One region of the Streptomyces sp. NPDC046215 genome, then DNA from elsewhere that is predicted to be linked to it. Evidence: riboswitches for the same ligand, from Rfam matches in the RefSeq annotation. Region 1 holds a riboswitch; each other region holds the start of a gene.
The links. Region 1 has a riboswitch for cobalamin ahead of ABZ951_RS03110 (hypothetical protein). Riboswitches for the same ligand answer to the same signal wherever they lie in the genome.
Positions count from the first base shown of each region.

Region 2: linked by a shared signal. The riboswitch ahead of metE (5-methyltetrahydropteroyltriglutamate--homocysteine S-methyltransferase) and the one ahead of ABZ951_RS03110 (hypothetical protein) in region 1 are both predicted to bind cobalamin.
Region 3: linked by a shared signal. The riboswitch ahead of ABZ951_RS11235 (CoA-acylating methylmalonate-semialdehyde dehydrogenase) and the one ahead of ABZ951_RS03110 (hypothetical protein) in region 1 are both predicted to bind cobalamin.
Region 4: linked by a shared signal. The riboswitch ahead of ABZ951_RS17820 (cobalamin biosynthesis protein) and the one ahead of ABZ951_RS03110 (hypothetical protein) in region 1 are both predicted to bind cobalamin.

Region 1 covers NZ_JBEYZW010000004.1:128,404-136,976, reverse strand. Annotated here, with positions in the region: gene ABZ951_RS03125 (NAD(P)/FAD-dependent oxidoreductase) at 1-173, shown strand, start outside; gene ABZ951_RS03120 (RidA family protein) at 478-888, shown strand; gene ABZ951_RS03115 (SpoIIE family protein phosphatase) at 1,204-3,753, opposite strand; cobalamin riboswitch at 4,059-4,284, shown strand; gene ABZ951_RS03110 (hypothetical protein) at 4,415-5,365, shown strand; gene ABZ951_RS03105 (cysteine synthase family protein) at 5,362-6,384, shown strand; gene ABZ951_RS03100 (ATP-grasp domain-containing protein) at 6,381-7,640, shown strand; gene ABZ951_RS03095 (MFS transporter) at 7,633-8,573, shown strand, end outside.
Region 2 covers NZ_JBEYZW010000019.1:43-4,383, reverse strand. Annotated here, with positions in the region: partial or broken gene ABZ951_RS11225 (hypothetical protein) at 306-461, shown strand; partial or broken gene ABZ951_RS11220 (3-hydroxybutyryl-CoA dehydrogenase) at 557-1,425, shown strand; cobalamin riboswitch at 1,564-1,780, shown strand; gene metE (5-methyltetrahydropteroyltriglutamate--homocysteine S-methyltransferase) at 1,941-4,265, shown strand.
Region 3 covers NZ_JBEYZW010000019.1:4,930-13,502, forward strand. Annotated here, with positions in the region: gene aceA (isocitrate lyase) at 1-805, opposite strand, end outside; cobalamin riboswitch at 1,256-1,384, shown strand; gene ABZ951_RS11235 (CoA-acylating methylmalonate-semialdehyde dehydrogenase) at 1,601-3,100, shown strand; gene ABZ951_RS11240 (acyl-CoA dehydrogenase family protein) at 3,106-4,251, shown strand; gene ABZ951_RS11245 (enoyl-CoA hydratase/isomerase family protein) at 4,248-5,330, shown strand; gene mmsB (3-hydroxyisobutyrate dehydrogenase) at 5,327-6,259, shown strand; gene ABZ951_RS11255 (enoyl-CoA hydratase) at 6,256-7,047, shown strand; gene ABZ951_RS11260 (vanadium-dependent haloperoxidase) at 7,098-8,405, opposite strand.
Region 4 covers NZ_JBEYZW010000036.1:58,105-66,677, reverse strand. Annotated here, with positions in the region: gene ABZ951_RS17840 (cobyrinate a,c-diamide synthase) at 1-604, opposite strand, end outside; gene cobO (cob(I)yrinic acid a,c-diamide adenosyltransferase) at 598-1,206, opposite strand; gene ABZ951_RS17830 (putative cobaltochelatase) at 1,206-3,308, opposite strand; gene ABZ951_RS17825 (cobyric acid synthase) at 3,308-4,993, opposite strand; gene ABZ951_RS17820 (cobalamin biosynthesis protein) at 5,023-5,991, opposite strand; cobalamin riboswitch at 6,140-6,269, opposite strand; gene ABZ951_RS17815 (hypothetical protein) at 6,409-6,657, opposite strand; gene ABZ951_RS17810 (inorganic phosphate transporter) at 6,690-7,928, opposite strand; gene ABZ951_RS17805 (class II aldolase/adducin family protein) at 8,042-8,573, shown strand, end outside.

The sequences.
Region 1 (8,573 bases):
CGGCCTCCGCTCACCCGGGCGGGGGCGTGCACGGTGCTCCCGGGGCCAACGCCGCCCGCGCCGCGCTGCGCGCCTGGGCCGTGCACCGTGTCCTCAGCCGGGCCCAGCGTGCCTTCGCCCATCGCGACCGCACGGGGCGGGAGGACCACCGGGACGAGGGCCCCGGGCGGTAGCCGCGGAGCCCGGGCGCCGCGCGGGCGGGCGCCGGGCGCGTCACCGCGGGCGAGGTGAAGAACCCGTAGCACCGAGGGGGAGCAGAGCCGTGGCCGACGACAGATGCCCGGCCCTACACCTCCGGTGTCACCTCCAGGGCCGGTAGGCCGTCGGCGTCTCGCGCCGTCCGATCCGCTCACGAGGCGAACCCACCGTGCCCCGGGAATGGATCTCGACGTCCCATGGCTGTCCTGCGTGGATCACGTCGGGTGGCGGTCGATGCTGCCCGGCTCTGTACATGCTGTTTGAGGGAGTGTCACCAGAATGTCTGTTACACAGTCCGCGGTCGAGCGGGTGCGCGTCTCGGCGGAGCCCGACTGGTACGAGTCGGCCGGGATCTCGCTCGGCATCCGGGTCGGAAACCTGGTCTTCACCTCGGGACAGGCCCCGATCGACGCCCGGGGAGCCACGGTCGGGGCCGGGGACTTCGAGGCGCAAGCCCGTCAGGCGCTCGCGAACCTGTCGACGGTGCTGACGAACGCGGGCTCCAGTCTCGCGGACACGGTCAAGGCGACCGTATTCGTCACCGACATCACGCACCAAGACGTCTTCGCCAAGCTGCGCGCGGAACACTTCGCGGCCGAACCCCACCTCGCGGAGTCCTTCGTGGAGGTCTCCTCACTTGCCGACCCCGAGTGGATGATCGAGATAGAGGCGATCGGGCTCATTCGGTGACCGGCCGGCTCCACCACCGGCTCGGCGCGCCGCACCACCCGGCCCGCCCTCCCGCCACGGCGTACCGACGAAGGAGCACCGGCAGGCACGGGGCGGCACGCCCGGCGGCGCACGAACTCTTCGCGCGGGCGGCCGCGCTCCCGTAGCCGACCCGGCGGATAGTGCGCGCCTCCCGGCTGCGGGTACTGGCCGCCGCTGACCTGATCGCCCCCGGCCACGGGCCCGTTCGAGGCCGACGACAGTGTGCTGCGCTGGATCCCTCCTGCGGATCCCTCACCGGGGTTTCGGGCGACCGGGCCTCACCAAGCCCGCTCGTCAAGCGGACGCGGGCAGGTGGATGTCCAGGAGGCACACGTCGTCGCGCTGTTCGTCCGGCAGGAGACGGGACAGCAGGGCGTCGAGCGAGCCGGGGCCGTCCGCGGACAGTTCCGTCTCGGCGGCGCGGGCCAGGCGGTCCATTCCCTCGTCCAAGTGTTCCCCGGGGCGTTCGATCAGGCCGTCGGTGTAGAGCAGCAGGTGGTCTCCGGGCACGAGTCGGCACACGGCCTCGCCGAAGGAGGGCCGCAGCGAGGCGCCGAGCAGTATGCCGTCGGGCGCGGAGAGGAACTCCGCCTTCCCGTGGCGCACGAGCAGGGGTGGCGGGTGGCCCGCCTGGACCCAGGTCAGGCAGCGCTCGGCGGGGTCGTAGCGGCCGAGCACGAGGGTGGCGGTGGCATGGTGGTCGCGGGTGTGCAGGAGCAGGGTGTTGAGCCGGTGCAGCGCGCCGGTGAGCGACGAGCCGGTGACGACCATGCCCTTGGCCGTGAACCGCAGCTGGGCCATCGTGGCCACCGCGTCGATGCCGTGTCCGGCCACGTCGCCGACCGCGAAGAGCACGCCGCCGGGCATGTCGACGGCGCTGTACCAGTCGCCGCCCACGTTGAGGTCATCGTGGGAGGGCAGGTAGGCGACGTCGACGCGCAGATCGGCCAGGTGCAGCGACTGCCCGGGCAGCGGCAGCAGAGCGTGCTGCAAGCGGGCGGCGACCGTTCGTTCCGCCTGGAGGACGTTGCGCTGGGCCAGGACGGCCTGGCGGGTCTCCGTCAGGGCCAGTTCGGCGGCGCGCTGCGCTGTGACGTCCTGGACGAAGCCGTGCACTTCGACGGGGGTGCCGTGGGCGTCCGGCACCGCCTCGGCGACGACCCGCAGGTGCCGGACACCGCCCCGCGTCGTGATCCGGACGTGGCGATCGAGGGGGGTGGCCGCGTCCAGGAGTCTTCGGAGCGCGCGGGTGAAGTCCGGGGCGTCCTCGGGCAGGACGTCCCGGGGGAAGGCGTCGAGCGGCAGCGGGCCCTCTTCCGGGTCCCGGTCGAGGACGGCGTGGACCTGGGGTGACCAGGTGATGGCGCCCGTGACGAGGTTCCAGTCCGTCCACCCGAGGTTGCCGAGCCGCTGGAGGTCGGCCAGGAGGGCCTGCTGCCGGGCGGCGTCGTCGTGGGCCACCCAGGTGACCACGAGGGCGTCACCGAGTTTCACCGCACGGACGGAGTAGACGGAGCGCTGCCGCAGGCCGGCGACGACCTCCTCGTAGGCGAAGGGCTCGCCCTCGTACGGCGTCCCCGTGGTGAGCGTCCGCAGGTAGCCCTGCCAGACGTCGGCGCCGGCCACGGTGGGGTAGCACTCCAGGATCCGCAGCCCGACCAGTGTGCGGCCGCGCCGGCCGGCGACGTCGACGGACTGCGGCGCGGCGGCGTCGATGCGGAAGTCCTCGACGTCACCCGCCGGTGACCGCACGGGGGTGAGGAGGACGGCGGGGCCCGGAAGGACGTCGAAGACCGCCTGGACGAGTGCGACCGTGCCCGCTTCGGGCCCGCCCGGCGCGCACCATCCGGACGCCTCCGGGGCCCCGGATCTCTCTGACCACCTGGACGGGCCGGGTCGTCCGTTCAGCAGGCGCGGCCCCGGGCGCACGCCCCCCGCGCGGAGGCTCCCGGCGCACAGCCGGGCGACAGACCGCAGCAGCTCGCGCACGTCCTCGCCGAAGGGGGCGTCCACCGTGCGCAGGACGCCGAGGGCCGCGGTGACCCTGTCGCCGGTGGTGACCGGGAGCCAGGCGCGGGTGCGCCACCTCTGCGGCGGCTGCCCGATCAGGTGGTAGCGCCGCGCGTCCTGCGCCGGGTCCTCCAGCCACACGGCTTCGCCGCGGCGGACGGCGTCCAGGGCGGCGATGCCGCCGATGGGGGGCACGGACCGCCACTGCGCCGCGACCGCGGCCCCGGTGCCGGCGTGCCCGGCGAGCTCCAGGGCGTCGTGCGCGGTGCGGGAGAAGAGGAGGACGGCGTCGGCCCGGACCGGGGGCCCGGCCAGGTGCTCCAGCAGCCGTTCCGCGACGTCCTGCGGGCAGGTGGCGCCGGTGAGGGCCCTGCCGAGGTCGCCGAGGAGTGCGGTGCGCGAGGGCGCGCACGGCTCCGTGCCGGATTCCCGCACCTGCCCGGCTCGGCCGGTGGAGGGGGCCGGGCCGTGGCGTGCGGGTCGGTGCGGCGCCGGGGAACCCTTCTCCGGAACGGCGGGAAGGTCCAAGACGCCCTGGGCGGGCACGAAGGGCGGGTGCGCCGCCTGCGGGATGCCACCGAGCGCGAGCCAGCACTCCTCGGTCAGCGTGCGGCCGTCGGCTCGCGCCCGCCGCGTCAGCTCCGCGTGCGCTTCCGCGGCCGAGCACCCCGACTGTGCCATCAGGATGCCCTTGGCACGCTCCAGCACGGCCGCGGTGGACGTCTGGCGGTGCAGGCGCTCGTTCTCGGCGCGCAACGCGGCCACGACCTTGGCCAGCGCGACGACGTCGGGTGCGACGCCGGACTCCTCGTCCTCGACAGGTTCGCTCGTCACGTCACTGAGGATGTCATAGGCGGCAGCCGCCGGGGCCGGCTGCACGGGCGCCGGTCACCGGCCCGGGGGAGCAACACACGCCGGGCTTGCGGAAACAGCGGCGGACCGGACCCGAAGGGTACGCACCGATGTGCCGTCACGTCCACCGGCGAACCCGGCCATTCCGGGCTTTCGGGCGGCAGGATCGCCGGGGACCGGCCCCGCGTTCTCCTCGAGATTCATCACTTCGAGGCACTGTCGCCCCTTTACCAGCGACAACAAGACAACGATCGAGGCCACTCTGTTGCGGCGACGTGAGCGCCTCTACGCTGATGAGCGCAGTCGGTTCGCGCCACGGCCTGTGGCGCGTCGCAAGAGGGAATCCGGTGGGAATCCGGAGCTGTCCCGCAGCGGTGAGTGGGAACGAACGCCGTCAACGGCACTGGGCCCCGTCCAGGGGTGTCCGGGAAGCGACGGCCAGTAGGTGTTGCCGGAAGGGACCGGCCGACGCGCCCGCGAGTCCGAAGACCTGCCACTGCGCGCGTGCGACCGCACGCGGTGTTCACGGGTGACCTCGAGGGCTGGGTCGGCGGTGCAGGCGGAGCGGCGCGAGTGCCAGGCGCGGCCGCCCTCTCGCTCACCGGTCCTTCCTCGGGCCGGGGGCGACGAGGGAGGCATGTCCGTGACCGAGAGGCACCGCTCGCACGGCCCGGTGGCCGGTCCGGATCCCGCCGCCCCGCCGTGTCCGACGCCGGCGGCACGCCCCGGCAGCCCGGCCCGGGTCGCCTCGGGCGTCTGCCACGGCACACTGGGCGAGCTCTACCAGGGCCCGCTGCGCCCGGGCGCCGATCCGGACATCGCTCTGGTGTCGTTCCCCGTGGACCGCCACTCGTGGGTGTACTACACGCAAGGGGCCGGCACGGCGGGCGCGCCACCGCTCGGCGAGAAGGCGGCGACGGCCGCCCGCCTCTTCCTGGGGCACCTGGGGCTGACGCTGCCGCCCGGTCACTGGAGCACCCACTCGGACCTGAGCGTCGGCGTGGGGATGGCCAGTTCCACGGCCGACATCGTGGCGACGCTGCGCTGCCTGTTCCACCTCTTCTCCCTGCCGTACGACGCCGGCATCGTCCTCCGCGTCCTGTCGGCGATCGAGCGGGCCGACAGCGTCTTCCTCGACGAGTTCGCGCTCCATCTGAGCGGCCGGCACCGTGTCGTACGGCGCCTGGGCACCGGCATCGGCTTTTACACCGCCTTCGTGACGGAGCCGGGCACGGTGGACACCGCCGCCGTGACCCCGCTGCTCCTGCGGCACTACCGGCGGTACGGGGCGGAGTACGAGCGGTGCCTGACGGACCTCCTCAAGGGCTTCGCCTCCGGCGATCCGGCAGCCGTGGCCCGGGCGGCGACCTTCAGTGCCGTCCTGTCCCAGGCGGTGCTGCCCAAGCGCACCTTCGAAGCCGTACTGGCCCACCGCGAGGAGTTCACGGCGGACGGCCTCTTCGTCGCCCATACCGGCTCCCTCATCGGCTACCTGTTCGCCCGTCGCCCCGGCCCCGCCGTGAAGGGCGAACTGTCCGCCTTCTTCCACTCACTCGGCCACCAGTGCTCCTTCGCCCAGGGAGGCTACGCGTGATCCACCCCCACATAGCCGATGCCCTCAAGGTCCCCGATCTCGTCCGGCTGGCGGACGGCATGGTCCTGTTGAGGTTCGAGTCGATGAAGATCTACTCGGCGCTCGCGGCCGTCCGGCGGCTGCTCGACCGCGGCACCGTCCGCCCCGGACAGACCCTGATCGACAGCTCCAGCGGCATCTACGCCTACGCTCTGGCGCTCGCCTGCCACCGCTACGGCCTGCGGTGCCACATCGTGGCCTCGACCACGGTCGACGCCACGACACTCGCGCAACTGGAGATCCTCGGCGCGACGGTCGAGCAGGTCAGACCGTCGCGGAACCTCAAACTCGACCAGGAGTTACGGGTGCGCCGGGTGCGGGAAACCCTCGCCGAGCAGCCCGCCTTCCACTGGATGCGCCAGTACCACGACGACATCCACTACCTGGGCTACCAGGAGGTCGCGGACGCGGTGGCCGCGGCGCTGCCGGGCCGCTCGCTGACCGTCGTCGGCGGCGTCGGGTCCGGGGCCTCCACCGGCGGGCTCGCGGAACACCTGCGCCGCCGCGACCCCTCCGTCCGGCTGGTCGGGGTGCAGCCGTTCGGCAGCGTCACCTTCGGCAGCCAGGACCACGACGACCCGGAGGCGATCATCGCCGGCATCGGGTCCTCGATCGTCTTCGACAACGTCCGCCACCACCTCTACGACGCCGTCCACTGGATGGACTTCACCCACGCCATGTCCGGCACGGTCGCCCTGCTGCGCGAGCACGCCGTCTTCGCCGGGCTGTCCACCGGCGCCGCCTACCTCACCGCCACGTACGAAGCCGGCCGCCGGCCCGACCGGCTCCATCTGGTGATCGGCGCCGACACCGGCCACCGCTACGTGGAGCGCGTGTACGCCCGGCACAGGGAGGCCGCGGACCTCACCGCGCTCAAACCGGCCGAAGTCGGCAGCCCCGGGGAGATGTCCATGCCCTGGTCCACGATGGAGTGGAACCGAAGCCCCTGGCCGTCGCACCGGAAGGAGCCGGCCGCATGAGCGTGGTCTGCCTGGAATCCCTCACCTTCGGACTCGGACACCTGGCGCGCGCCGCCGACCGGCTGGGCGAACGCCTGCGCCTGCTCACCAGTGACCCCTCCTTCTACGCCTACGAGTTGGAGCGCCTTCCCGCCGGCGCCGTCGACGTGGTGGAGACCGACACCTTCGACACGGACGGGGTGGCGGAGCTGCTCGGCCGGACCCCGGACCTGCGGGGTCTGATCAGCTCCACCGACACGTGGATGCTGGTGGGCGCGGAACTGGCCGCCCGCTTCGGCCTGCCCGGCCTCGACCCGGCGGTGCTGCGGCTGACGAGGGACAAGGCCGCTGTCCGGGACCGGCTGTTCGAGGCCGGGCTGACACGGGCCCGCGCGGCCGAGGCGGACCCCGGCGGCGCCGAGACGGCTGCCCTGCTGGTCAAGGGGGTGGGCCTGCCGGCGATCCTCAAGGACAGCGCGGGCACGGGCAGCCAGAACGTCTGGCTGGTCCGCGACGAGCGGGAGCTGGACGCGGCCCTGGCCGAGGCCGCCGGGCGGCAGCTGAAGGGCCGGCTGTTCGCCGAGCCGTACTTCTCCGGCCCCGTCTACAGCGCGGAGACCCTCACCTGGGCGGGAAGGACACGCCTGCTGGGCGTCTCCAGCCGCCTGATGTCACCCGAGCCGCACTTCCGGGAGGAAGTCACCGCGTTCCCCGTCGCCTTCCCCGAGCAGCGCAGGGCCGCTCTGGAGCGGTGGCTCGACGGTGTGCTCGCCGCCATCGGCTACACCGACCGGTTCGCCCACGTGGAGTTCGCCCTGACCACGTCCGGCCCGGAAGTGGTGGAGATCAATCCGCGGATCGGGGGCGCGCTCGTCGGCGAGGGCATGTGCCGGGCGCTGGGCGTCAACGTGTACGAGGCGATGGTGGAGGCGGCGGTGGGCCTGCGGCCCGGGCTCATGGACGCGGCGCCGCCCGGCGGCCCGGCCTCGGCGTTCGTCCTCGGCTACCCCCGGCGCCCGGGGATCTTCAGCGGTGTCAGCGGACTCGACCGGCTGCCCGACATGCCCGGATCCCCCACCTGGTACCCGGTCAAGCGGATCGGCGACCCCGTCGAGCACCTGGCCGACAGCCGGGGGTACGCGGGGATCGTCTACGCCGAGGGCGACACGGCCGAGCTCGCCACCCACTGTGCCGTCGCCGCCGCCAACGCCGTCACGGTGCTGACCGAACCCTTTCCGCAGCCGGGAGCCGCGGGCCGCCGGACCTCCGATGACTGACGCCGCCGGCGGCGCGGGGCTGCGGTCCGCGTTCTCCTCCCTGACCGGGCCCCTGCGCTTCCTGCTGCTCAGCTCCTTCCTGATCCCGCTCGGCAGTTTCATGGTCCTGCCGTTCATGTCGGTCTTCCTGCACGAGCGGCTGGGGATGGGGCTCGGGTCGGTCGGGGTGGTGCTGGCCGCGGCGTCGCTCGTGCAGTTCTCGGGCGGTGTCGTCGGCGGGGCGCTCGCCGACCGCGTGGGGCTGCGGCGCACGATGATGTGGGCGCTGGTGGTGCGCACGGCGGGTTTCGCGGCGTTCCTGGCGGCGCTGCGGTGGCCGCCCGTGGCGGTGGGGGCGCTGATCCTGACCTGCTGCGGCGCCGCGCTGTACCTGCCGGCCAACAAGGCGTATCTGGTGCACGGCGTGGCGGAGGCGCGCCGGCCGGCGTTCCTGTCCGCGGGCAACGCGGCACTCAACGCGGGCATGGCCGTGGGCCCGCTCATCGCCGGACCGTTCGTGCTGTCGTCTCCGGGCCCGCTGTTCCTCTGCGTGACGGTGCTGTTCGCCGCGGTCGCCGTGGGCCATGCGCGGCTGCCCGCCACGGGGGCGGCGGGGAAACGATCCGGCGACGTGCGTCCGCCCGGCCAGGGGCTGCTGAGCGGGGTGGCCGTCCTGCCCTTCGCCGCCAACGGGCTGGCCTTCTACCTCTACTTCTACTTCCAGCACTACCTGGCGGTCTACGCCGTGGAGCGGGCCTCCAGCGAGTTCTACAGCCTGGTGCTCCTCACCTGCTTCGTCCTGGTCATCGTCGTCCAGCCGCTCGCTTCGGACGCGATCCGGCGGATGAGCTACCCGGTCGCCCTCGCGGCCGGGTTCGCGGGGCTGGCCGCCGGAACGGCGGTCCTGGCGGCCGGCACGAGGACGGCCCTGCTGGCGGGCGGGGTCCTGATCAC
Region 2 (4,341 bases), on a different contig from region 1:
CCCGCGTACTGGGCGTACTCGGGTGATGCGACAACGCGGCGAGGTGCCGTGCCGGGCGTCGCGGCCCCGGGCTGACCCGTAAGACACGCCCTAGCCCCTCGGAGCCCGGCACCCGCCGCCGGCCCGGCCGGGTGCCGGGCCGGCACGCCCTCAGGTGAGGGCCGGAGCCCGGCGCCGCCCGGCCCTCACCGCCCCCGTCAGGAGACCGCATGTCCCTCACCACCGTGACCGGCCGCGCCCAGGTGCTCGGCGCACCGGGCGCCCGCTTCGACGAGATCCTCACCCCCGCCGCCCTGGACGCCGCCCTGCCCGACCGCGCCAAGGTCACCCCGACCGCCCCGTTCCCGCGCGCCTCCACCGAACTGCCGGTCCGCACCTGCCACCGGCGCGGCGCCCACGCCATCGGCGGCACGGCCGCCCGCCTTCCCGGCCGCGACGCCCGGGTGAACGAGGCGGCCCTCTTCGCACCCACCGCCCTCGCGGACCACCTGCCCGCGTTCTCCACCACCGACGCCCACGCCCGCCACCTCGTCCGCCGCCGCCCGGCGGTGACCTCGTGAACCCCGCCGTGCGGCGCGTGGGCGTCGTCGGCGGCGGCCGGATGGGCGCCGGCATCACCGAGGTGTGCGCCCGCGCCGGGCTCGACACCCTCGTCTGCGAGACCGACACCGCCGCCGCCCACCGGTCCCGCGACCGCGTCGCCCGCTCCCTCGAACGCGCCGTCGAGCGCGGCAAGACCGACCGCCCCACCGCCGAGGACGCGCTCACCCGCCTCACCTTCACCGTGACCTCGACGACCTCGCCGACCGGCAGCTCGTCATCGAGGCCGTCGTCGAGGACGCCGAGGTCAAGACCGCGATCTTCACCGCCCTCGACAAGATCGTCGAAGATCCGGCGGCGATCCTGGCCACCAACACCTCCTCCCTCCCCGTGATGCGCCTGGGCATGGCCACCCGCCGCGCCGACCGCGTCCTCGGCCTGCACTTCTTCAACCCCGTGCCCGTGATGCCGCTCGTGGAGATCGTCACCTCGCTGCACACCACCGCCGAAGCGGCCGCCACGATCGAGGAGTTCGCCACCGTCACCCTCGGCAAGAGGACCGTCCGCTCCCGGGACCGGGCCGGCTTCGTCGTCAACGCCCTCCTCGTCCCCTACCTCCTCGCCGCGATCCGCATGGCGGAGTCCGGCTACGCGACGGCCGACGACGTCGACACCGGCATGGAGCTGGGCTGCGCCCACCCCATGGGACCGCTGAGACTGGCCGACCTGATCGGCCTGGACACCGTGGCCGCCATCGCCCGGTCCCTCTACGAGGAGTTCAAGGAGCCCCTCTACGCCCCGCCGCCGCTGCTGCTGCGCATGGTCGAGGCGGGGCTGCTCGGGCGCAAGACGGGCCGGGGCTTCCACTCCTACGATCGGGGCTGAGGGGCCCCGGCCCGTGGGGCACGGGCGCGGAGCGGCGAAGGGGGCCGCTCCGCGCCCGCCCGGTGCCACCGCCCGGACCGGCGTCTCAGGCCGCCGTCCGGAATGTGAACGGCCCTATCCGGGACGTGATCCAGCGCCTAGGCTGCTCACGCAGCTGGTTCGCCCTGCCCGCCAGGCAGGCGCGTCGCAAGAGGGAACCCGGTGGGAATCCGGGACTGCCCCGCAGCGGTGAGCGGGAACGACCGCCGTCATACGCACTGGACCCCAGGAGTCCGGGAAGCGACGGCCAGTAGGTGTCTGCCCCCGGCAGACGTGCCCGTGAGTCCGAAGACCTGCCACTGCCCGTGGGCGACCGTTCGCCCGCGGAGATCCCGGTGACCTCGAGGGCGGGTCGGCGTACGCACCAGGCGGGCACCCGCGCGACGACCTCGCGCCGTGGGCCGCCCGGTCCGTCACCCTTCGCGCCCTCCCCCGTCCCGGGGTCGACAGGACGAAAACTCGCGAAGGAGAGTTCCGTGACCACCAAGTCCGCAGCCGCGGCAGCACGCGCCACCGTCCACGGCTACCCCCGCCAGGGCCGGAACCGGGAACTGAAGAAAGCCGTCGAGGGCTACTGGAAGGGCCGCGTCACCGCCGACGCCCTCCGGGACACCGCCGCCGGACTGCGCCGCACCCACTGGCGGGACCTGGCCGGCGCCGGGATCCACGAAGTGCCCACCGGCGACTTCTCGTACTACGATCACGTCCTCGACACCAGCGTCATGGTCGGCGCGATCCCGGCCCGGCACCGCGCGGCCGTCGCCGCCGACCCCCTCGACGGCTACTTCGCCATGGCCCGCGGCACCCAGGACGTGGCCCCGCTGGAGATGACCAAGTGGTTCGACACCAACTACCACTACCTCGTCCCCGAACTGCGCCCCGACACCGTCTTCACCGCCGACTCCGCCAAGCAGGTCACCGAATGCGAGGAAGCCCGCGCCCTCGGCCTCGACCCCCGCCCGGTCCTAGTCGGTCCCGTCACCTACCTCCTGCTCGCCAAGCCTGCCCCCGGCGTCCCCGCGGACTTCGAGCCGCTCACCCTCCTCGACCGGCTCCTGCCCGTCTACGCCGAGGTCCTCGCCGACCTCCGCGCCGCCGGAGCCGCCTGGGTCCAGCTCGACGAACCGGCCCTCGCCCAGGACCGCACCCCCGCCGACCTGAACGCCGCCGCCCGCGCCTACCGCGACCTCGGCGGCCTCACCGCACGCCCGCGGCTGCTCGTCGCCTCCTACTTCGACCGGCTCGGCGAGGCCCTCCCCGTCCTCGCCAAGGCGCCCGTCGATGGACTCGCCCTCGACTTCACCGGCCCCGCCGCCGCCAACCTCGGCGACCTCGCCGCCGCCGGGGGACTGCCCGGCAAGCGCCTGGTCGCGGGCGTCGTCAACGGCCGCAACGTCTGGATCAACGACCTCGAGAAGTCCCTGGCCACCCTCGGCACCCTCCTCGGCCTCGCCGACCGCGTCGACGTCGCCTCCTCCTGCTCCCTGCTGCACGTCCCCCTGGACGCCACCGCCGAACGCGACATCGACCCGCAGATCGCCCGCTGGCTCGCCTTCGCCCGCCAGAAGACCACCGAGATCGTCACCCTGGCCCGCGGCCTGGCCCACGGCACCGACACCATCGCCGCCGACCTCGCCGCCAACCGCGCCGATCTCGCCTCCCGCGCAGGCTCCGCCCTCACCCGCGTCCCGGCCGTACGGGCCCGCGCCGCGGCCGTCACCGCCGCCGACACCCGCCGCTCCCTGCCCTACCCCGAGCGGGCCGCCGCCCAGCGCGCCCGGCTGCGCCTGCCGCTCCTGCCGACGACCACCATCGGCTCCTTCCCCCAGACCACCGAACTGCGCACCGCCCGCGCCGGCCTGCGCGCCGGCCGCGTCACCGCCGCCGCCTACGAGGAGCGCATCGAGGCCGAGATCCGCGAGGTCCTCTCCTTCCAGGAGAAGGCCGGGATCGACGTCCTGGTCCACGGCGAGCCCGAACGCAACGACATGGTCCAGTACTTCGCCGAACAGCTCACGGGCTATCTCGCCACCCAGCACGGCTGGGTCCAGTCCTACGGCACCCGCTACGTCCGCCCGCCGATCCTCGCCGGCGACATCTCCCGCCCCGAGCCGATGACGGTCCGCTGGACGTCCTACGCGCAGTCCCTCACCGACCGCCCGGTCAAGGGCATGCTGACCGGCCCGGTCACCATGCTCGCCTGGTCCTTCGTCCGCGACGACCAGCCGCTGGGCGAGACCGCCCGTCAGGTCGCCCTCGCCCTGCGCGACGAGGTGAACGACCTGGAGGCCGCGGGCAGTTCCGTGATCCAGGTCGACGAGCCCGCCCTGCGCGAGACGCTGCCCCTGCGCGCGGCCGGCCACGCCGGCTACCTCGCCTGGGCGACCGAGGCGTTCCGCCTCACCACCGGCGGCGTCCGCCCGGACACCCAGATCCACACCCACATGTGCTACGCCGAGTTCGGTGACATCCTCCAGGCCATCGACGACCTGGACGCCGATGTCATCAGCCTGGAGGCCGCCCGCTCGCACATGCAGGTCGCGGGGGAACTCGCCACCGCCGGCTACCCCCGGGAGGTGGGCCCCGGGGTGTACGACATCCACTCGCCGCGCGTCCCCGGCGCCGAGGAGGCCGCGGCCCTGCTGCGCAAGGGACTGGAGGCCATTCCCGCCGAACGGCTGTGGGTCAACCCCGACTGCGGCCTGAAGACCCGCGGCTGGCCCGAGGTCCGGGCCTCGCTGGAGAACCTGGTCGCCGCGGCCCGCGAGGTGCGCGACGGCCTGCCCGCCAGGGGCGCCTGACCGCGGGCCGGGCGCCGGGCCGGGCGGGTTGACGGCGGTACTGGAGATGCTGACAGCCTGGGAATCAAGCTCGGCA
Region 3 (8,573 bases), on a different contig from region 1:
GGGCGATGACGGGGGCCATGCCGGGCTCGACCCGGTAGAAGCCCTCGGGGGTGCGCTCGCCGGTGCAGAACCGGGCGTCGGTCTCGTCGACGTCGCTGGTGAGCAGGTTGGCGGCGAGGGCGTCGGTGCGGGCGACGAGCACCGTGGGCACGTCGGCGATGTCCGCGGCGAGGCGGGCGGCGTTGAGGGTGCGGATGTGCTGCGAGGTGGGGACGAGGACCTTGCCGCCGAGGTGGCCGCACTTCTTCTCGGAGGCGAGCTGGTCCTCGTAGTGGATGCCGGCGGCGCCCGCGGCGATCATCGCCTTGGTGAGCTCGAAGGCGTTGAGCGGGCCGCCGAAGCCGGCTTCGGCGTCGGCGACGATCGGCGCGAGCCAGTCGGTGGTGTCCCCGGTGCCCTCGGCGGTGGCTATCTGGTCGGCGCGCAGCAGGGCGTTGTTGATGCGGCGGACCACGGTGGGCACCGAGTTGACGGGGTAGAGGCTCTGGTCGGGGTAGGTGTGCCCGGCCTGGTTGGCGTCCGCGGCGACCTGCCAGCCGGAGAGGTAGATCGCCTGGAGGCCGGCCTTGACCATCTGGACGGCCTGTCCGCCGGTGAGCGCGCCGAGGGCGTGGATGTAGTCGTTCTCCCGCAGCTGCCGCCACAGGCGTTCGGCGCCGCGCCGGGCGAGCGTGTGCTCCTCGCGCACGCTGCCCGACAGCCGGATCACGTCCTCGGCGCCGTAGGTGCGCTGTGTGCCCTGCCAGCGCGGGTCGGTCGCCCACCGCCGTGCCAGTTCGTCGGCTGTCGTCCCTGTCTGCGCCATGACCGTCTCCCGGTGTCGCGTCGAATCGGCTTTGAGCGTCTGTCAAGAGTGCGAAGGGGAAGTGGCTCCCCTGTGGTGCGTGGCCCGCCGTGCCGCTCGCCGGTGCGCGAGGGGTGGGGCGGGGTGACCGGTGGTGCGGCCGGACGGTCCGGGGCGGCGACGTCAGGGCTGAGATCGCGTCCGGTGTCCGGCCTCGGCCGACCGGGTCCGGTGGGCCGCACTACGACTGTGACAGTGGCACTGAGTGCCATCAAGCATGGATCTCTGCCAATTTCCGCTCATCCACGCGGCGCCTTTTGCCAACTTTGCCAACGGCACAAAGGCTGGTTTCCGCCATGCCCGGGGCGGGGCGGAGGGGGCTCGCCGGGGTGCCGCCGACAACCCGTGGCCGGGAGACCTGGACTTACTAGGACGTCCAACTATATGTTCGGGGGGAAGGCCCGCGGTGCGGGGAAGCCGGTGCGAATCCGGCGCGGTCCCGCCACTGTGACCGGGGAGTCCTGCCGCCGGCAGCCACCCACCGACGAGCGGCATGCCGGTGCGGCGGGCGGTGCGCGGCGCCCCGGGAGCCAGGTCACCGACCGCGGGATGGTCCGTGTTTTCCACGAGGATGGAGCAGACACGCATGGCACCGGTTCGTCACGTCCCGCCCCGCGGCCCCCGCCCCGGCGGTCCGGCCCGGCGAGCGGCACCACCCGCTCCCTGACGCCCCGTCGCCTCGCGTCCTCCCCGTTCCTGCGGCGGCCTTCGCGCGCCCCATCCCCGGGTCCCACCCTGACGAGAGCAGGCTTTCCCATGGTCCGTGAACTCACCCATTTCATCGGCGGCAAGCACACCCCGGGCACCTCGGGGGCCTACGGCGATGTGTACGACCCCAACACCGGCGCCGTGCAGGCCCGGGTCCCGCTGGCGAACCGGGCCGACACCGAGGCGGCCATCGCCGACGCGGCGGCGGCCCAGCGCGAGTGGGGCGAGTGGAACCCGCAGCGCCGGGCCCGGGTCCTGCTGCGCTTCCTGCGGCTCGTCGAGGGCGAGATGGACTCGCTGGCCCGGCTGCTGTCCGCCGAGCACGGCAAGACCGTCGCCGACGCGAAGGGCGACATCCAGCGCGGCCTGGACGTGGTGGAGTTCGCGGCGGGCATCCCCCACCTGCTCAAGGGCGAGTTCACCGACAACGCCGGCAGCGGCATCGACGTCCACTCCCTGCGCCGCCCGATCGGCGTCACCGCGGGCATCACGCCGTTCAACTTCCCGGCGATGATCCCGCTGTGGAAGGCCGCACCCGCGATAGCCTGCGGCAATTCCTTCATCCTCAAGCCGTCCGAGCGTGACCCCTCCGTGCCGCTGCGCCTGGCCGAGCTGTTCCTGGAGGCGGGTCTGCCGCCGGGCGTCCTCAACGTCGTCAACGGCGGCAAGGAGTCGGTGGACACCCTGCTGGAGGACCCGCGGGTGCAGGCCCTCGGCTTCGTCGGGTCGACCCCGATCGCCGCGCACATCTACGCCACCGCCGCCGCGCACGGCAAGCGCGCGCAGTGCTTCGGCGGGGCGAAGAACCACATGATCGTGATGCCGGACGCGGACCTCGACCTGGCCGCCGACGCGCTGATCGGCGCGGGCTACGGCTCGGCGGGCGAGCGCTGCATGGCGATCTCGGTGGCCGTGCCGGTGGGCGAGGAGACCGCCGACGCGCTGGTCGCCCGGCTCAAGGAGCGCATCGCGGCCCTGCGCATCGGCCGCTCCGACGACCCGCAGGCCGACTTCGGCCCGCTGGTCGGCCGCGACGCCGTCGACCGGGTCCGCGGCTATGTGGACCTCGGCGTCGAGGAGGGTGCCGAGCTCGTCGTGGACGGGCGCGACTTCACCCTCGCCGGGCACGAGAACGGCTTCTTCGCCGGTGCCTCGCTGTTCGACAAGGTCACCCCGGACATGCGGATCTACCAGGAGGAGATCTTCGGCCCGGTCCTGTCGGTGGTCCGCGCCGCGGACTACGAGGAGGCGCTGCGGCTGCCCTCCGAGCACCCCTTCGGCAACGGCGTGGCGATCTTCACCCGGGACGGCGACACCGCCCGTGACTTCACCCGCCGGGTGGACACCGGGATGATCGGGGTCAACGTACCGATCCCGGTGCCGGTCGCCTACCACACCTTCGGTGGCTGGAAGCGGTCCGGTTTCGGCGACCTCAACCAGCACGGCCCGGACTCGATCCGCTTCTACACCCGCACCAAGACCGTCACCTCGCGCTGGCCCTCCGGGGTCAAGGAGGGCGCGAGCTTCACCATCCCGACGATGGGCTGACGGCGATGACCACGACCCTCACCGAGGACCAGCTCGCGATCGTCGAGACGACGCTGGACTTCACCCACGAGCACCTCGCCCCGCACGCCGTCGACTGGGACCGGGACAAGCACTTCCCCGTCGACGTGCTGCGCAAGGCCGCCGGCCTCGGCCTCGGCGGCGTGTACGTGCGGGAGGAGGAGGGCGGCGCCGGCCTCACCCGGGCCGACGGCGTCCTGATCTTCGAGGCGCTGGCCACCGGCTGCCCCTCCATCGCCGGCTACCTCTCCATCCACAACATGGTCGGCTGGATGATCGACCGCTACGGCGACGCCTCCCAGCGCGCCCGCTGGCTGTCCGCCCTGTGCTCGATGGACGCCCTGGGCAGCTACTGCCTCACCGAGGCGAGCGCCGGCTCCGACGCCGCCGCCCTGCGCACCCGGGCCGAGCGCGACGGGGACTCCTACGTCCTGACGGGCGTGAAGCAGTTCATCTCCGGCGCCGGCGCCTCGCACCTGTACATCGTGATGGCCCGCACCGGCGAGGACGGCCCGGGCGGCGTCTCCGCGTTCGTCGTCGAGAAGGACGACCCCGGCCTGTCCTTCGGCGCCAACGAGAAGAAGATGGGCTGGAACGCCCAGCCCACCCGGCAGGTGATCCTCGACGGCGTCCGGGTCCCGGCGAGCCGCCGGCTCGGGGCCGAGGGCGAGGGCTTCCGCATCGCCATGAGCGGCCTCAACGGCGGCCGCCTCGGCATCGCCGCCTGCTCCCTGGGCGGCGGGCAGGACGCCCTGCGGCGCAGTCTCGCCTACCTCGCCGACCGGGAGGCCTTCGGTTCCCCGCTCCTCGACGCGCAGGCCCTGCAGTTCCGCCTCGCCGACATGGCGACCGAACTGACCGCCGCGCGCGCCCTGGTGCGGCAGGCGGCCGAGGCCCTGGACCGCGGCGACCCGCAGGCGCCCCAGCTGTGCGCCATGGCCAAGCGGTTCGCCACCGACACCGGCTACTCCGTCGCGGACCGCGCCCTGCAGCTGCACGGCGGCTACGGCTACCTGAGCGAGTACGGCATCGAGAAGATCGTCCGCGATCTTCGGGTGCACCAGATCCTGGAAGGAACCAACGAGATCATGCGACTGATCGTGGCCCGGGGACTGACCGGAGCCACCCGATGAGCCCGGCGAACCCCGGCGGGGACTCCGTCCTGGTGCGCACCGAGGGCCGTGCCGGGTACCTCACCCTCAACCGGCCCAAGGCCCTCAACGCCATCGACCACGCCATGGTGCACCGCGTCGGGGAGGCCCTCACCGCCTGGGAGCGCGACCCCGCCGTCGAGACGGTGGTGATCACCGGTGCCGGGGAGCGCGGGCTGTGCGCGGGTGGCGACATCCGCACCATCCACGAGGACGCGCGCGCGGGCGGCGGCGTGGCCTCGGCGGCGTTCTGGCGCGACGAGTACCGGATGAACGCCCGGATCGCCCGCTACCCCAAGCCGTACGTGGCCGTCATGGACGGCATCGTGATGGGCGGGGGCGTCGGGATCTCCGCCCACGGCAGCGTGCGGATCGTCACCGAGCGCTCCCGGGTCGCCATGCCCGAGACCGGCATCGGCTTCGTCCCGGACGTCGGCGGCACCTACCTGCTCTCCCGCGCGCCCGGCGAGCTGGGCACGCACCTGGCGCTCACCGGCGCGGCGGTGGGCGCCGGTGACGCCCTGCTGTGCGGGCTCGCCGACCACTTCGTCCCCGCGGAGCGGCTCCCCGCGCTCGTGGCGGACCTCGCCGGGACGGCCGTGCCCGAGGTCCTGGCGCGGCACGCCGCAAAGGCCCCGGCGGCCGGGCTCGCGGACCACCGCGAGTGGATCGACCACTGCTACGCGGCCGGCACCGTCGAGGAGATCCTGGACCGGCTGCTGGACGCGGACGCGCCGGCCGCCAAGGAGGCCGCGGCGACGATCCTCACCAAGTCGCCCACCGCGCTCAAGGTCACCCTCGCGGCGCTGCGCGGCGCCCGGGAGCTCGGCTCGCTGGAGCTCGTCCTGGAGCAGGAGTACCGCCTCTCGTGCGCGGCCCTGTCCTCCGCGGACCTGGTGGAGGGCATTCGCGCCCAGGTGATCGACAAGGACCGGAACCCGCGCTGGTCCCCCGCGACGCTCGCCGAGGTCGGCGAGGCGGACGTGGCCCGTTACTTCGCGCCGCTCGGCGACCGGGAGCTCTCCCTCGCCGCCGGCTCCCCGCAGGAGGTGCCCCGGTGAGCACGGTCATCGCGTTCATAGGCCTCGGCCACATGGGCGGCCCGATGGCCGCCAATCTCGCCGCGGCGGGACACCGGGTGCGCGGCTTCGACCTGGTGGCCGCGTCCCTGGAGGCGGCCGCGGGGTCGGGCGTCGAGCCGGCCGCGTCGGCGGTCGAGGCCGTCGACGGCGCGGACGTGGTCTTCACCATGCTGCCCGCCGGGCGGCACGTCCTCGCCCTCTACCGGGACGGGCTGCTGGCGGCGGCGAAGCCCGGCACGCTGTTCGTCGACTGCTCCACCATCGACGTGGCCGACGCCCGCGCCGCCCACGAGGCCGTCACCGCGGCCGGCCACCGTGCCCTGGACGCGCCGGTCTCCGGCGGCGTGACGGGCGCCGAGGCCGCGACCTTGACGTTCATGGCCGGGGGCGGCGAGGCGGAGTTCGCCCGGGCCGAGCCGCTGCTCGCGGTGATGGGCAAGAAGGCCGTCCACTGCGGTGGCGCGGGCGCCGGCCAGGCGGCCAAGATCTGCAACAACATGATCCTGGGCATCTCGATGATCGCCGTCAGTGAGGCGTTCGTCCTCGGCGAGAGCCTGGGCCTGTCCCACCAGGCGCTGTTCGACGTGGCCTCCACCGCGTCCGGCCAGTGCTGGGCCCTGAGCGTCAACTGCCCGGTGCCCGGGCCCGTGCCCGGCAGCCCTGCTAACCAGGACTACCGCCCGGGCTTCGCGGCCCCGCTGATGGCCAAGGACCTGGGCCTGGCCGCCAACGCGCTGCGCGCCGCCGGGGTGGACGCCGAGCTCGGCCTGCGCGCCGCCGCACTCTACGAGGACTTCGCCCGCGGCCCGGGGGCCGCCGAGGACTTCTCCGGGATCATCCGGACGATCAGGGAACGGTCCGCGCGGACCGCGGAGCAGGACACCGCACAGAACGGAACGACGACATGACCGACACCGCAGCGGCGCCGTACGAGACGATCCTCGTCGAGCGCAAGGGCCGCACCGCCCTGATCACCCTCAACCGGCCGAAGGCGCTCAACGCCCTCAACCTCCAGGTCATGAACGAGGTCGTCGAGGCCGCGACGGCACTCGACCGGGACCCGGAGGTCGGCTGCATCGTCCTGACCGGGTCGCAGAAGGCGTTCGCGGCCGGGGCCGACATCAAGGAGATGCGGCCGCAGAGTTACATGGACATGTACCTCAGTGACTGGTTCTCCGCCTGGGACCGGCTCGGTGAGCTCCGCACGCCGACGGTCGCGGCGGTCTCCGGCTACGCCCTCGGCGGCGGCTGCGAGCTCGCCATGCTCTGCGACATCCTCCTCGCCTCCGACACCGCCGTCTTCGGCCAGCCGGAGATCAAGCTCGGGGTGATCCCGGGCATCGGCGGCTCCCAGCGGCTGACGCGCGCGGTCGGCAAGGCCAAGGCGATGGAGCTGTGCCTGACCGGCCGCACCATGGACGCCGTGGAGGCCGAACGCGCCGGCCTGGTCTCGCGGATCGTCCCGGCCGACGAGCTCCTCGCCGAGGCGCTGGCCGTGGCCGAGACGGTGGCGGGCATGTCCGCGCCCGTCGCCATGATGGCGAAGGAGGCGGTGAACCGGTCCTTCGAGACGACGCTCGCGGAGGGCGTGCGCTTCGAACGGCGCGTTTTCCACGCGGTGTTCGCGGTGGCGGACCAGAAGGAAGGCATGACGGCCTTCATCGACAAGCGCCCGCCGGAGTTCACTCACCGGTAGCCGACGGCCGCTCCGCCCGGCGGGCGGGGGCGGCCGGGCCGGCGGCCGGCTCAGCGCACCGGCCGGAAGTAGTGGGCGAACCCCCACTCCGCGATCTTGGCTCCCGTGCGGTTGCCGACCACGTCGGCGGTCCTGGTGTGAACGCCTTCCCAGACGCGCGCGTCGACGACATCACGGTTGTAGTCGTCGGCGTGCGCGTAGTGACGGGTGGTGCCGGTGGCCTGCGACCGGAAGGTGAGGTCGACGCGTGGGGTGCCGAAGAGGAGGGTCAGCGACCGCGTCAGGGCGCCGCCGACGGTCGCGTGCCCGCTGAGGTAGTCCGGGTGGTTCGGGGTGGGGATGAAAGGCTCCCAGGCCGGGTCGGGCGTGGTCGCGGGGTTGCCGTCGGTGCGGGCCTGGTGGATCGCGGTGACCGGGCGCCAGGTGCCGTAGTGCAGCTTGGAGTCCCAGGCGGTGACGATCGCGTCGGCCATCGCGGAGTTCGCGACGGCCAGCAGGCGGACGGTCTCGGTGAGGTCGAGGCCGTAGCGGGCGGCGCGGTCGCGCAGGGCTTCCTGGAAGTGCAGGTTGCCGGAGAAGAACCGCGCGGTGTCGGTCTGCCGCGGGGTGCGGCGTGACCCGTGCTTGGCGCCGAGCGCCTTCAACTCAGCGAGGTCCTTGGCGTAGCGGGCCGAGGTGAGGGCGGGCGGCCGGCCCGGGCGGAGCTGGCCGGGCGACCTGAGGGTCATCGGCCGCAGCCTGCCCATCCAGGCGCTGTCGAAGCGCTCGTAGGCGGGCGGGGTGGGCCGCCAGACGCCGGGCGCCGGCTCGGCGGGGAAGCCGACGGGCGCGTACCGTCCGTCGTCCTTCCGGGATCTGACGGTGTGTGCGGCGGCACGCTCCCCGAAGGCCACGCCCTCGTCCTCCGCCCGCCCGTCCGGGACGGCCTTCAGGGAGGCGGCGTAAGCGGCGTCCAGCCGGTTCTTCGAGGCGGGGAAGTAGGTCAGCAGCACGCGGTGCGCGGCCGCCGCGGCGGCCGCGGCGGGAGAGGCGGTGCGGGGCCCGTGGCCGTCCCAGCGGTAGGGGGCGTAGCGGCCTTCGACGCCCACCACGGCGTTGTACATGGCCGTGGAGACGAACGCGTACCAGATGAAGGTCTCGGGCACGGGACGCCGGGCGTCGGTCTCGACGGTGTCGACCGCGACGGCACTCCACTCCTCGACGGCATTGCGGGCCGCGCCGGACGAGGCGGAGTTGCCCGTCGCGCCGGCCGGTGCCGCGGCGGGTGCGGCGGCGAGCGCGAGCACCACCAGCGCGGCGGCGCCGGCTCGCGCCGCGACACGGGACACGGAGAAGGGCACGGACTTCTTCTCACCCATCGGGGAACTCCCTCACGCACCGGTACGAGGGGCCGCCAATGAGGCTGGCTGCACGGGGATATGACCGGGCATCACACGCGCCGCCGCTGCGGCCCCGAAGGACGGCAGCCAGCCAAGCACGGAGCGGGGGCCGTGCCCGTGCGCACCTGCTCCGGTACGCACGAACCG
Region 4 (8,573 bases), on a different contig from region 1:
GCTCGGCGACCGGCACCAGACCCAGGTGGCGGCTGGGGGTGTGCGCGGTAGGGACGCGCCGCAGCGCACCCAGGACCGGCACACCGGACTCCTCCAGCGCCTCGCGCAGCAGATGTTCGTGGCGGTCCGACCCGACCTTGTTGAGGATGACGCCCGCGACGCGCACCTCCGGGTCCCACGAGGCGAACCCGTGCACCAGCGCCGCCACCGAACGCGACTGCGACGACGCGTCGACGACGAGCACCACCGGCGCCCGCAGCAGCTTCGCCACGTGCGCCGTCGACGCCAGCTCGCCCTGCCCGCTCGCGCCGTCGAACAGACCCATCACGCCCTCGACCACCGCGAGGTCGCAGCCCGCCGCCCCGTGCAGGAACAGCGGCTCCACCCGCTCCGGACCGCACATGTAGGCGTCCAGATTGCGGCCCGGGCGGCCTGTCGCCAGCGTGTGGTAGCCGGGGTCGATGTAGTCCGGCCCGACCTTGTGCGGCGACACCGCGAGCCCGGCGTCGGCGAAGGCCCGCATCAGCCCGGTGGCGACGGTGGTCTTGCCGCTGCCGGAGGCCGGGGCGGCGATGACCAGACGGGGGATGTGCGTACTCACCACTCGATGCCCCGCTGGCCCTTCTGGCCGGTGTCCATCGGGTGCTTGACCTTCGACATGTCCGTGACCAGATCCGCGAAGTCGACGAGCGCCTGGGGGGCGTTGCGGCCGGTGATCACCACGTGCTGCGTGCCGGGGCGGTCGCGCAGCACCGAGATCACCTCGTCCGTGTCGATCCACCCCCAGTGCATCGGGTACGCGAACTCGTCCAGCACGTAGAGCTTGTACCGCTCCGCCGCCAGGTCCCGCTTGACCTGCTCCCAGCCCTCGCGGGCCTTCTCCTCGTTGCTGAGCTCGCCCTCCTTGGCGTCGCGCTGGATCCACGACCAGCCCTCGCCCATCTTGTGCCAGTCGACGCTGCCGCCCTCGCCGGAGGCGCCGAGCACCCGCAGCGCGTTCTCCTCGCCGACCTTCCACTTCGCCGACTTCACGAACTGGAAAACCCCGACCGGCCAGCCCTGGTTCCACGCCCGCAGCGCCAGCCCGAACGCCGCCGTCGACTTGCCCTTGCCGATGCCGGTGTGGACGAAGACGAGCGGACGGTTGCGGCGCTGGCGCGTGGTGAGCCCGTCGTCGGGCACGACGGCCGGCTGTCCCTGTGGCATTAAGCGGCCCTCCTGGAGTGCGTGTTCCGTACGGTCCTTACGAGCGCGGAGACGCTGTCCGCGCGCAGTTCGTCGAGCGTGACCACGGGCCCGCGCAGCTCACGGCCCAGCTCGCCCGCCAGCCCGAGCCGCACCGGCCCCGACTCGCAGTCCACGACCACCGACGCCGTGCCCTCGCCCGCCAGCAGCCGCGCCGCGCGCGCCGCCCGGGCCAGCGGCTCCGGGCCGCCGGTGGCCCGCCCGTCGGTCACCACCACCAGCAGCGGGCGGCGCGAGGGGTCACGCAGCCGCTCCACCCGCAGCACCTCGTGCGCCCGCAGCAGCCCCGCGGCCAGCGGGGTCCGGCCACCGGTCGGCAGCGTCTCCAGCCGGGCCGCGCCCGTGTCCACCGACGACGTCGGCGGCAGCGCCACCGCGGCGTCCGCGCCCCGGAAGGTGATCATGCCGATCTTGTCGCGGCGCTGGTACGCGTCGAGCAGCAGCGACAGCACCGCGCCCTTGACGGCCCCCATCCGCTTGCGGGCCGCCATCGACCCCGAGGCGTCCACGACGAACAGCACGAGGTTGCCCTCGCGGCCCTCGCGCACGGCCTCCCGCAGGTCGTCGCGGCGCACGACGAGCCCGGGGCCGCTGCGGCCCCGCGCCCGCTGGTGCGGCGCCGCCGCCTGGACGGTCGCCGCCAGGTGCAGCTTGGACAGGGTGCCCCGGGGGCGGCGGGCACCGGTCGTGCGGCCGTGCGCGGTGCGCGCCCGGGAGCGGCGGCCGTCGGCGCCCTCGCCGAGACCGGGGACGTCGAACTTCCGGGTGCGGAAGGGGTCGCCCGCGGCGACCACGGCAGCCTCGCCGCCCGCACCGCCCGCGCCGTTCTCCGCGCCTTCGCCGCCGGAAGCGTCCGCCGACGGCTGCTGCGGGGCCTCTTCGGCGCCCTCCCGCTGCTGCGGCAGGCCCTCCTGCTGCGGGCCGGACTCCTCGCGCCGGCCGGGGGCCCCGGGCTCGTCCCCGCCCTGCGGCGGCTCGCCACCGCCGGGGCCGTCGTCGCCGGGACCGCCGTCCGGGTCCTCCGGCTCGGGGTCCGGCTCCGGCTCGTCCTCCTCGAACTGCCGCAGGATCTCGTCGAGCTTGTCCTCGTCCAGGCCGGGGGCGTCGAACGGGTTGCGCCGGCGCCGGTGCGGCAGCGACAGCAGCGCGGCCTGCCGCACGTCCGCGGTGGTGACGTCCGTACGCCCCGCCCAGGCGGCCAGCGCGGTCGCGGCGCGCGCGGTCACGATGTCCGCGCGCATGCCGTCCACCTCGAACCCGGCGCACACGGCGGCGATCCGGCGCAGCGCGCCGTCACCCAGCCGCACGCTCGGCAGCAGCGCCCGGGCGGCGGCGATCCGCTCGCGCAGCGCGTCCTCCTCGGCCGCCCACTTGGCGGCGAAGGCGGCCGGGTCCTCGTCGAAGGCGAGCCGGCGGCGCACGACCTCGACGCGCTCGTCGGTCTCCCGGGAGGCGGCGACCTCGACGGTCAGCCCGAACCGGTCGAGGAGCTGCGGGCGGAGCTCGCCTTCCTCGGGGTTCATGGTGCCGACGAGGAGGAAGCGGGAGGCGTGTCGGACGGAGACGCCTTCGCGTTCGACGTAGGAGGCGCCGGTCGCCGCCGCGTCGAGGAGGGCGTCGACCAGGTGGTCGCCCAGAAGGTTGACCTCGTCGACGTACAGCACACCGCGGTGCGCGGCTGCCAGCAGGCCCGGCTCGAACGCCTTGACGCCCTCGGCGAGGGCCCGCTCGATGTCGAGCGCTCCCACGAGCCGGTCCTCGGAGGCGCCGACGGGCAGTTCGACCATGCGGGCGGGGCGGGCCTCGGAAGCACCGCCCTCGTGCGGCCCGTCCGGGCAGGTGGGATCGGGGGCGGCGGGGTCGCAGGAGAACCGGCAGCCGGGGACTGTCACGACCTCGGGCAGCAACGCGGCCAGGCTGCGGACCGCCGTCGTCTTGGCCGTGCCCTTCTGACCCCGTACGAGCACGCCGCCGATGGACGGCGAGAGGGCGTTGAGCAACAGGCCCAGCCGCATGTCGTCCATGCCGACGATCGCGGTGAACGGATAGGTGGCCGAGGCCATCAGGCATTACCCCCTTCGAGGGAATCGATTCGACTGGCTGCGTCAGTGACCGCCGGGTCTGACGGAGTCCCGCTGTGCCCCACGCCGGCGGGGGTGAGCCGGTCACGACGGTCCGCGCTTTGATCGCCCCGCGCAGGCGGAGACGGCGCCCCCGGCGGTATGAACGGCAACCCCGCCGGCACCCCGCCCTCGATCAAGCGCATCAGCGCATCCGTGTCCGCGTGCTGTTCGATCAGATCCCCCAGCCGGTCCAGCTGTTCCTCGCGCAGCGCGGCGAAGGACGTGTCGGGCGCGGGCACGAACGCCCGGCCCGCCGCCTCCGCGACGCGCCGCAGGAACGCCCGCCGGAAGCCGTCGCTCTCCAGCGAGCCGTGCCAGTGCGTGCCCCACACGGCACCGACCCGGCAGCCGTCCAGGAACGGCTCGTCACCGCCCAGGACCTCCGCGACGCCGTGGTGGATCTCGTAGCCCTCGACCGGTTCGCCGAGCGCCCGGCCCACCGGCCGGGCCAGGGTCTTCTCCGCCGCGAACCGCACCCGCACCGGCAGCAGGCCGAGGCCCGCCACCGTCCCCGCCTTCGATTCGACCTCGTCCTCGATGCGCTCGCCCAGCACCTGGAAGCCGCCGCAGATGCCCAGCACCGGGCGGCCCTCCGCCGCGCGGCGGGCGAGCGCGTCGGCCAGGCCCCGCTCGCGCAGCCACGCCAGCGCCCGCACCGTGCCGCGCGTGCCCGGCACGATCACCAGGTCCGCGTCGGTGAGCTCCTCCGGGCGGTCCACGAAGCGCACCACCACCCCCGGTTCGGCGGCCAGCGCGTCCACATCCGTGAAGTTCGACATCAGCGGCACCGCGCAGACCGCGACCCGCAGCACGTCCGCGCCGTGCGGCGGCGCGACCACCGACTCCCGGACCGCGCCGCGCAGAGAGACGCGCAGGCCGTCCTCCTCGTCGATGCCGAGCCCGTGCGCGTACGGCAGCACGCCGACCGTCGGACGGCCGGTCAGATCGCGCAGCATGTCCAGGCCCGGCTCCAGCAGCGACACGTCGCCGCGGAACTTGTTGACCAGGTACCCCGCTATCAGCTCCTGGTCCGCCCGCGACAGCAGTGCCGTCGTGCCGAAGAAGGAGGCGAAGACCCCGCCGCGGTCGATGTCGCCGACCACGACGACCGGCAGCCGCGCGGCGCGCGCGATGCCCATGTTGACGATGTCCGTGCGCCGCAGGTTGATCTCGGCCGGGCTGCCCGCGCCCTCGCAGATCACCGCGTCGTGGGTGCGCCGCAGTTCCTCCAGGCACTCCGTCACCGTGCCGAGCAGCGCTTCCCGCCGCCCCTCGTACGGCGAGGCGCCCGACGGCGCCCCGGGGCCACCGAAGTAGCCGCGCGCGCTCAGCTCGCCCACCGGCTTGCCCATCAGCACCACCTGGCTGCTGCGGTCACTGCCGGGCTTGAGGAGGACGGGGTTCATCAGCGCGGACGGCTCGACGCGCGCCGCGGCCGCCTGCATGGCCTGGGCCCGGCCGATCTCCGCGCCCTCCCGGGTGACGAAGGAGTTCAGCGACATGTTCTGCGCCTTGAACGGCGCGACCTTGACGCCCTTGCGGACCAGCCAGCGGCAGATCCCGGCCGTCACCACGCTCTTGCCCGCGTCCGAGGTCGTCCCGGCCACCAGCAGGCCCCCGCCCAGCGGGCCCGCGGGCCCGCTCCCGTCGGCTGTCACCGGCTCCTCCTCGTTCTGACGGTCCTGCTGACAAGGCTGCCCAGCGCACGGCCGGCCACCGCCGTGCCGAGCGCCAGCAGCGCCACCCGGCGCGAGAGCCGCACCGCGCGCTCGATGTCGGCGCTCTCCACGGGCCGCAGCTCCGCGCCCAGGACCGGCCGGTGCTCCACCCGGCCCGCGTAGGCGAGCGTGCCGCCGAGGCGGACGCCGAGCGCACCGGCGAAGGCCGCCTCGACCGGGCCGGCGTTGGGGCTCGGGTGCAGCCGGGCGTCCCGCCGGGCCACCCGCCACGCGCCGCGCGGGTCGGGCCCGGCGACGGCGGCGAGGACGGCGGTGAGGCGGGCGCCGGGCCAGCCGGCGACGTCGTCGAGCCGGGCCGAGGCCCAGCCGAAGCGCCGGTAGCGCGGCGACTTGTGGCCCACCATGGCGTCCAGGGTGTTGACGGCACGGAAGCCGACCAGCCCGGGAACCCCGGCGAGGGCGCCCCACACGAGGGCGCCCACCACGGCGTCGGAGGTGTTCTCCGCGACGGACTCCACGACCGCGCGGGCGATCTGCTGCCCGTCCAGCGCCTGCGGGTCCCGCCCGCACAGGTGCGGCAGCCGCTCCCGGGCCACGTCCAGGTCCCCGGCGGCGAGCGCGCCCCCGATGGCGCGGGCCTCCCGGCCCAGCGAGGTGCCGCCCAGCACCGCCCAGGTGGCGGCGGCGGTCAGCGCGATGTCCGCGCGGGGGGAGGTGCGGGCGGCGCGGGCCAGCAGCGCCCCGGCCGCGGCGGCGCCGCCCGCGCACACCAGGGTGTGCAGGGCGCCGTGGCCGCGGTGGTCGCGCCACAGGCGCCGCTCGACGGCGTGCGCGGCCCGGCCGAACGCGGCCACGGGGTGGCCGCGGCGCGGGTCGCCGAGGGCCAGGTCGCCGAGGAAGCCGAGGGCGGCACCGCACGCGAAACCGAAGTGATCGGCGCGCATCGGATCAGACCGCCGTCGTGCCCCGGAGGGGAAAGGCCGCGCCCCGGAGGGGAACACGGGACGCGCGGGGCAGTGGTCGGCGGCAGCCGGGCATGGCGATGTGTCCTCACTCAGGGTCCGCGCCCTGGTTCGACGTGACCGGCGACCAGAGTCTCCTGGCTCCCGGATCGGCGCCGCCCCCGGCCTTCCGGCCCCCTGACGGTGACCGTGGCCCTCGGTGGGGGGACACTCCCCGGTGACAGTGGCGGGACCGCGCCGGACTCGCACCGGCTTCCTCTGCTGTCGCCGTTTGGCCCCGGAAGTCCACCACGGGCCGTGAACGGCCGTCAACTCACGTGTGACCTGCGGCCGGCCGCCCGGGCCGTGGGCGGACCGCCGCCGGCGGACGATCAGCCGGCGGCGAGGTGGATCGGACGATCAGGCGACGATGAGGTAGATGCCGTACGCGACGGCCGCCGCGCACAGCGCGAAGCAGGCGTACGCGCCGGTGCGCGCCACCGCGGTCGGCGCCGTGCCGGCCGCTATTGCGCCGGCGGCGCCGTCCCGCGTGCCCTGGGGCTTGCGGGACGTGCCGACGATGCCGAGGGTGAAGACGCCCACCATCGCGACGGTGACGACGAGACTGACGCCGAAGACCTGGCCGAGAGCTGCCCAGTCGATGTTCATTGCGTTCTTCCTTAAGGCTGGCTGGTCCGGCGTCAGCCGGTCGCGGCGGCCGGGGTGCGCTCGGGCTCGCGGGGAGCCGGGGCGGCCTGGGCCGGGATGAGCCCGGCCGGCGGCGGGGCGACGGCCTGGAGGGCGGCGGTGACGACACTGGCGGGCTCGGCGTGCACAGCGTCGAGCTCGTTGACGTTGTCGTGCGTCACGGGCTTGCGGCGCGAGGCCAGCCAGATCGCGCCACAGGTGGCGACGGCGAGCACCGCGACGGCCGCGACGCCCCAGTCGCCCTGGTCGGCGAGGAGGGCGGCGCCGGCGCCGACGAGGCCGGCGGCCGGGAGGGTCAGGCCCCAGGCGGCGATCATGCGGCCGGCGGTGGACCAGCGCACCACGCCGCCCTTGCGGCCCTTGCCCGCACCCATGACGGCGCCCGAGCAGACCTGGGTGGTGGAAAGCGCGAAGCCGATGTGGGAGGAGGCCAGGATGGTGACGGCGGCGCCGGTCTGGGCGGCGAAGCCCTGCGGAGGCTGGATGTCGGCGAGGCCCTTGCCCAGGGTGCGGATGATGCGCCAGCCGCCGAGGTAGGTGCCGAGCGCGATGGCGATGCCGGCGGAGGCGATGACCCACATCGGCGGGTCGGCGTCCGCGCCCAGGGCGCCGCCGGAGATCAGGGCGAGGGTGATGATGCCCATGGTCTTCTGGGCGTCGTTGGTGCCGTGGGCGAGGGAGACCAGGCCGGCCGAGGCGATCTGCCCGGCGCGGTAACCCCTGGCGCTGGCCTCGGGGTCGGTGTTGCGCGCCAGGCGGTACGTCAGCCGGGTCGCCAGCACGGTCGCCAGGCCGGCCACGACCGGGGCGACGAGGGCGGGGATGAGGACCTTCATGACGACGGCGTCACCGTGGACGGCGTCCGTGCCCACCGAGGCGATGGTCGCGCCGATCAGGCCGCCGAACAGCGCGTGCGAGGAGCTGGAGGGGAGGCCCGCCAGCCAGGTGAGCAGGTTCCAGACGATCGCGCCGACCAGTCCGGCGAAGATGATCTCCGGCCGGATGCCTGATTCGTCGACGATGCCCTTGGAGATCGTCGCCGCGACCTCCACGGACAGGAACGCGCCGACGAGATTGAGTACGGCCGACATGGCCACCGCGGTCTTGGGCTTGAGCGCCCCGGTGGAGATAGTGGTGGCCATGGCGTTGGCCGTGTCGTGGAAGCCGTTCGTAAAGTCGAACACCAAGGCCGTGACGATCACGATCCCGATGAGAAGCGTGATGTGTTCCATTCACCCAGGCAATCAGCTCGATGGTCAGTACAGCGGCGACCGTAGGGACCCTTGGTGAACGGAAGGTGAACTGGGACGGGCGCAGTGGTGACGCCAACCGGAGGGGTGCAGCGATGACCGAACAGGAACTGCGGCGGGCCTGGCACGAGATCGTGGCCACCGCCCGGCGCACCACGGCCGAAGGGCTCGTGGTGGGCACCTCGGGCAATGTTTCCGCCCGGGTCGGCGATGTCGTTCTTGTCACCCCCAGCGGGGTCCCCTACGACCGGCTCGGCCCCGAGGACGCCGTCGGTGTCGACCTCGACGGCCGGCAGGTCCTCGGCGAGCTCGTGCCCACCAGCGAGCTCCCCATGCACCTGGCCGTCTACCGCTCCACCGACGCCGCGGCCGTCGTCCACACCCACGCCGTCCACGCCACGGCCGTCTCCACCCTCGTCGAGGAACTGCCGCTCATCCACTACATGGCCGCCGCCCTCGGCGGCCCGGTCCGCGTCGCCGACTACGCGCTCTACGGCAGCGAGGAGCTGGCCCGCCACCTGCTCACGGCCCTGGAGGGCCGCAGCGGCTGCCTCCTGCGCAACCACGGCACCCTCACCCACGGCACCACGCTCGACCAGGCGTACGACCGCACCGCCCAGCTGGAGT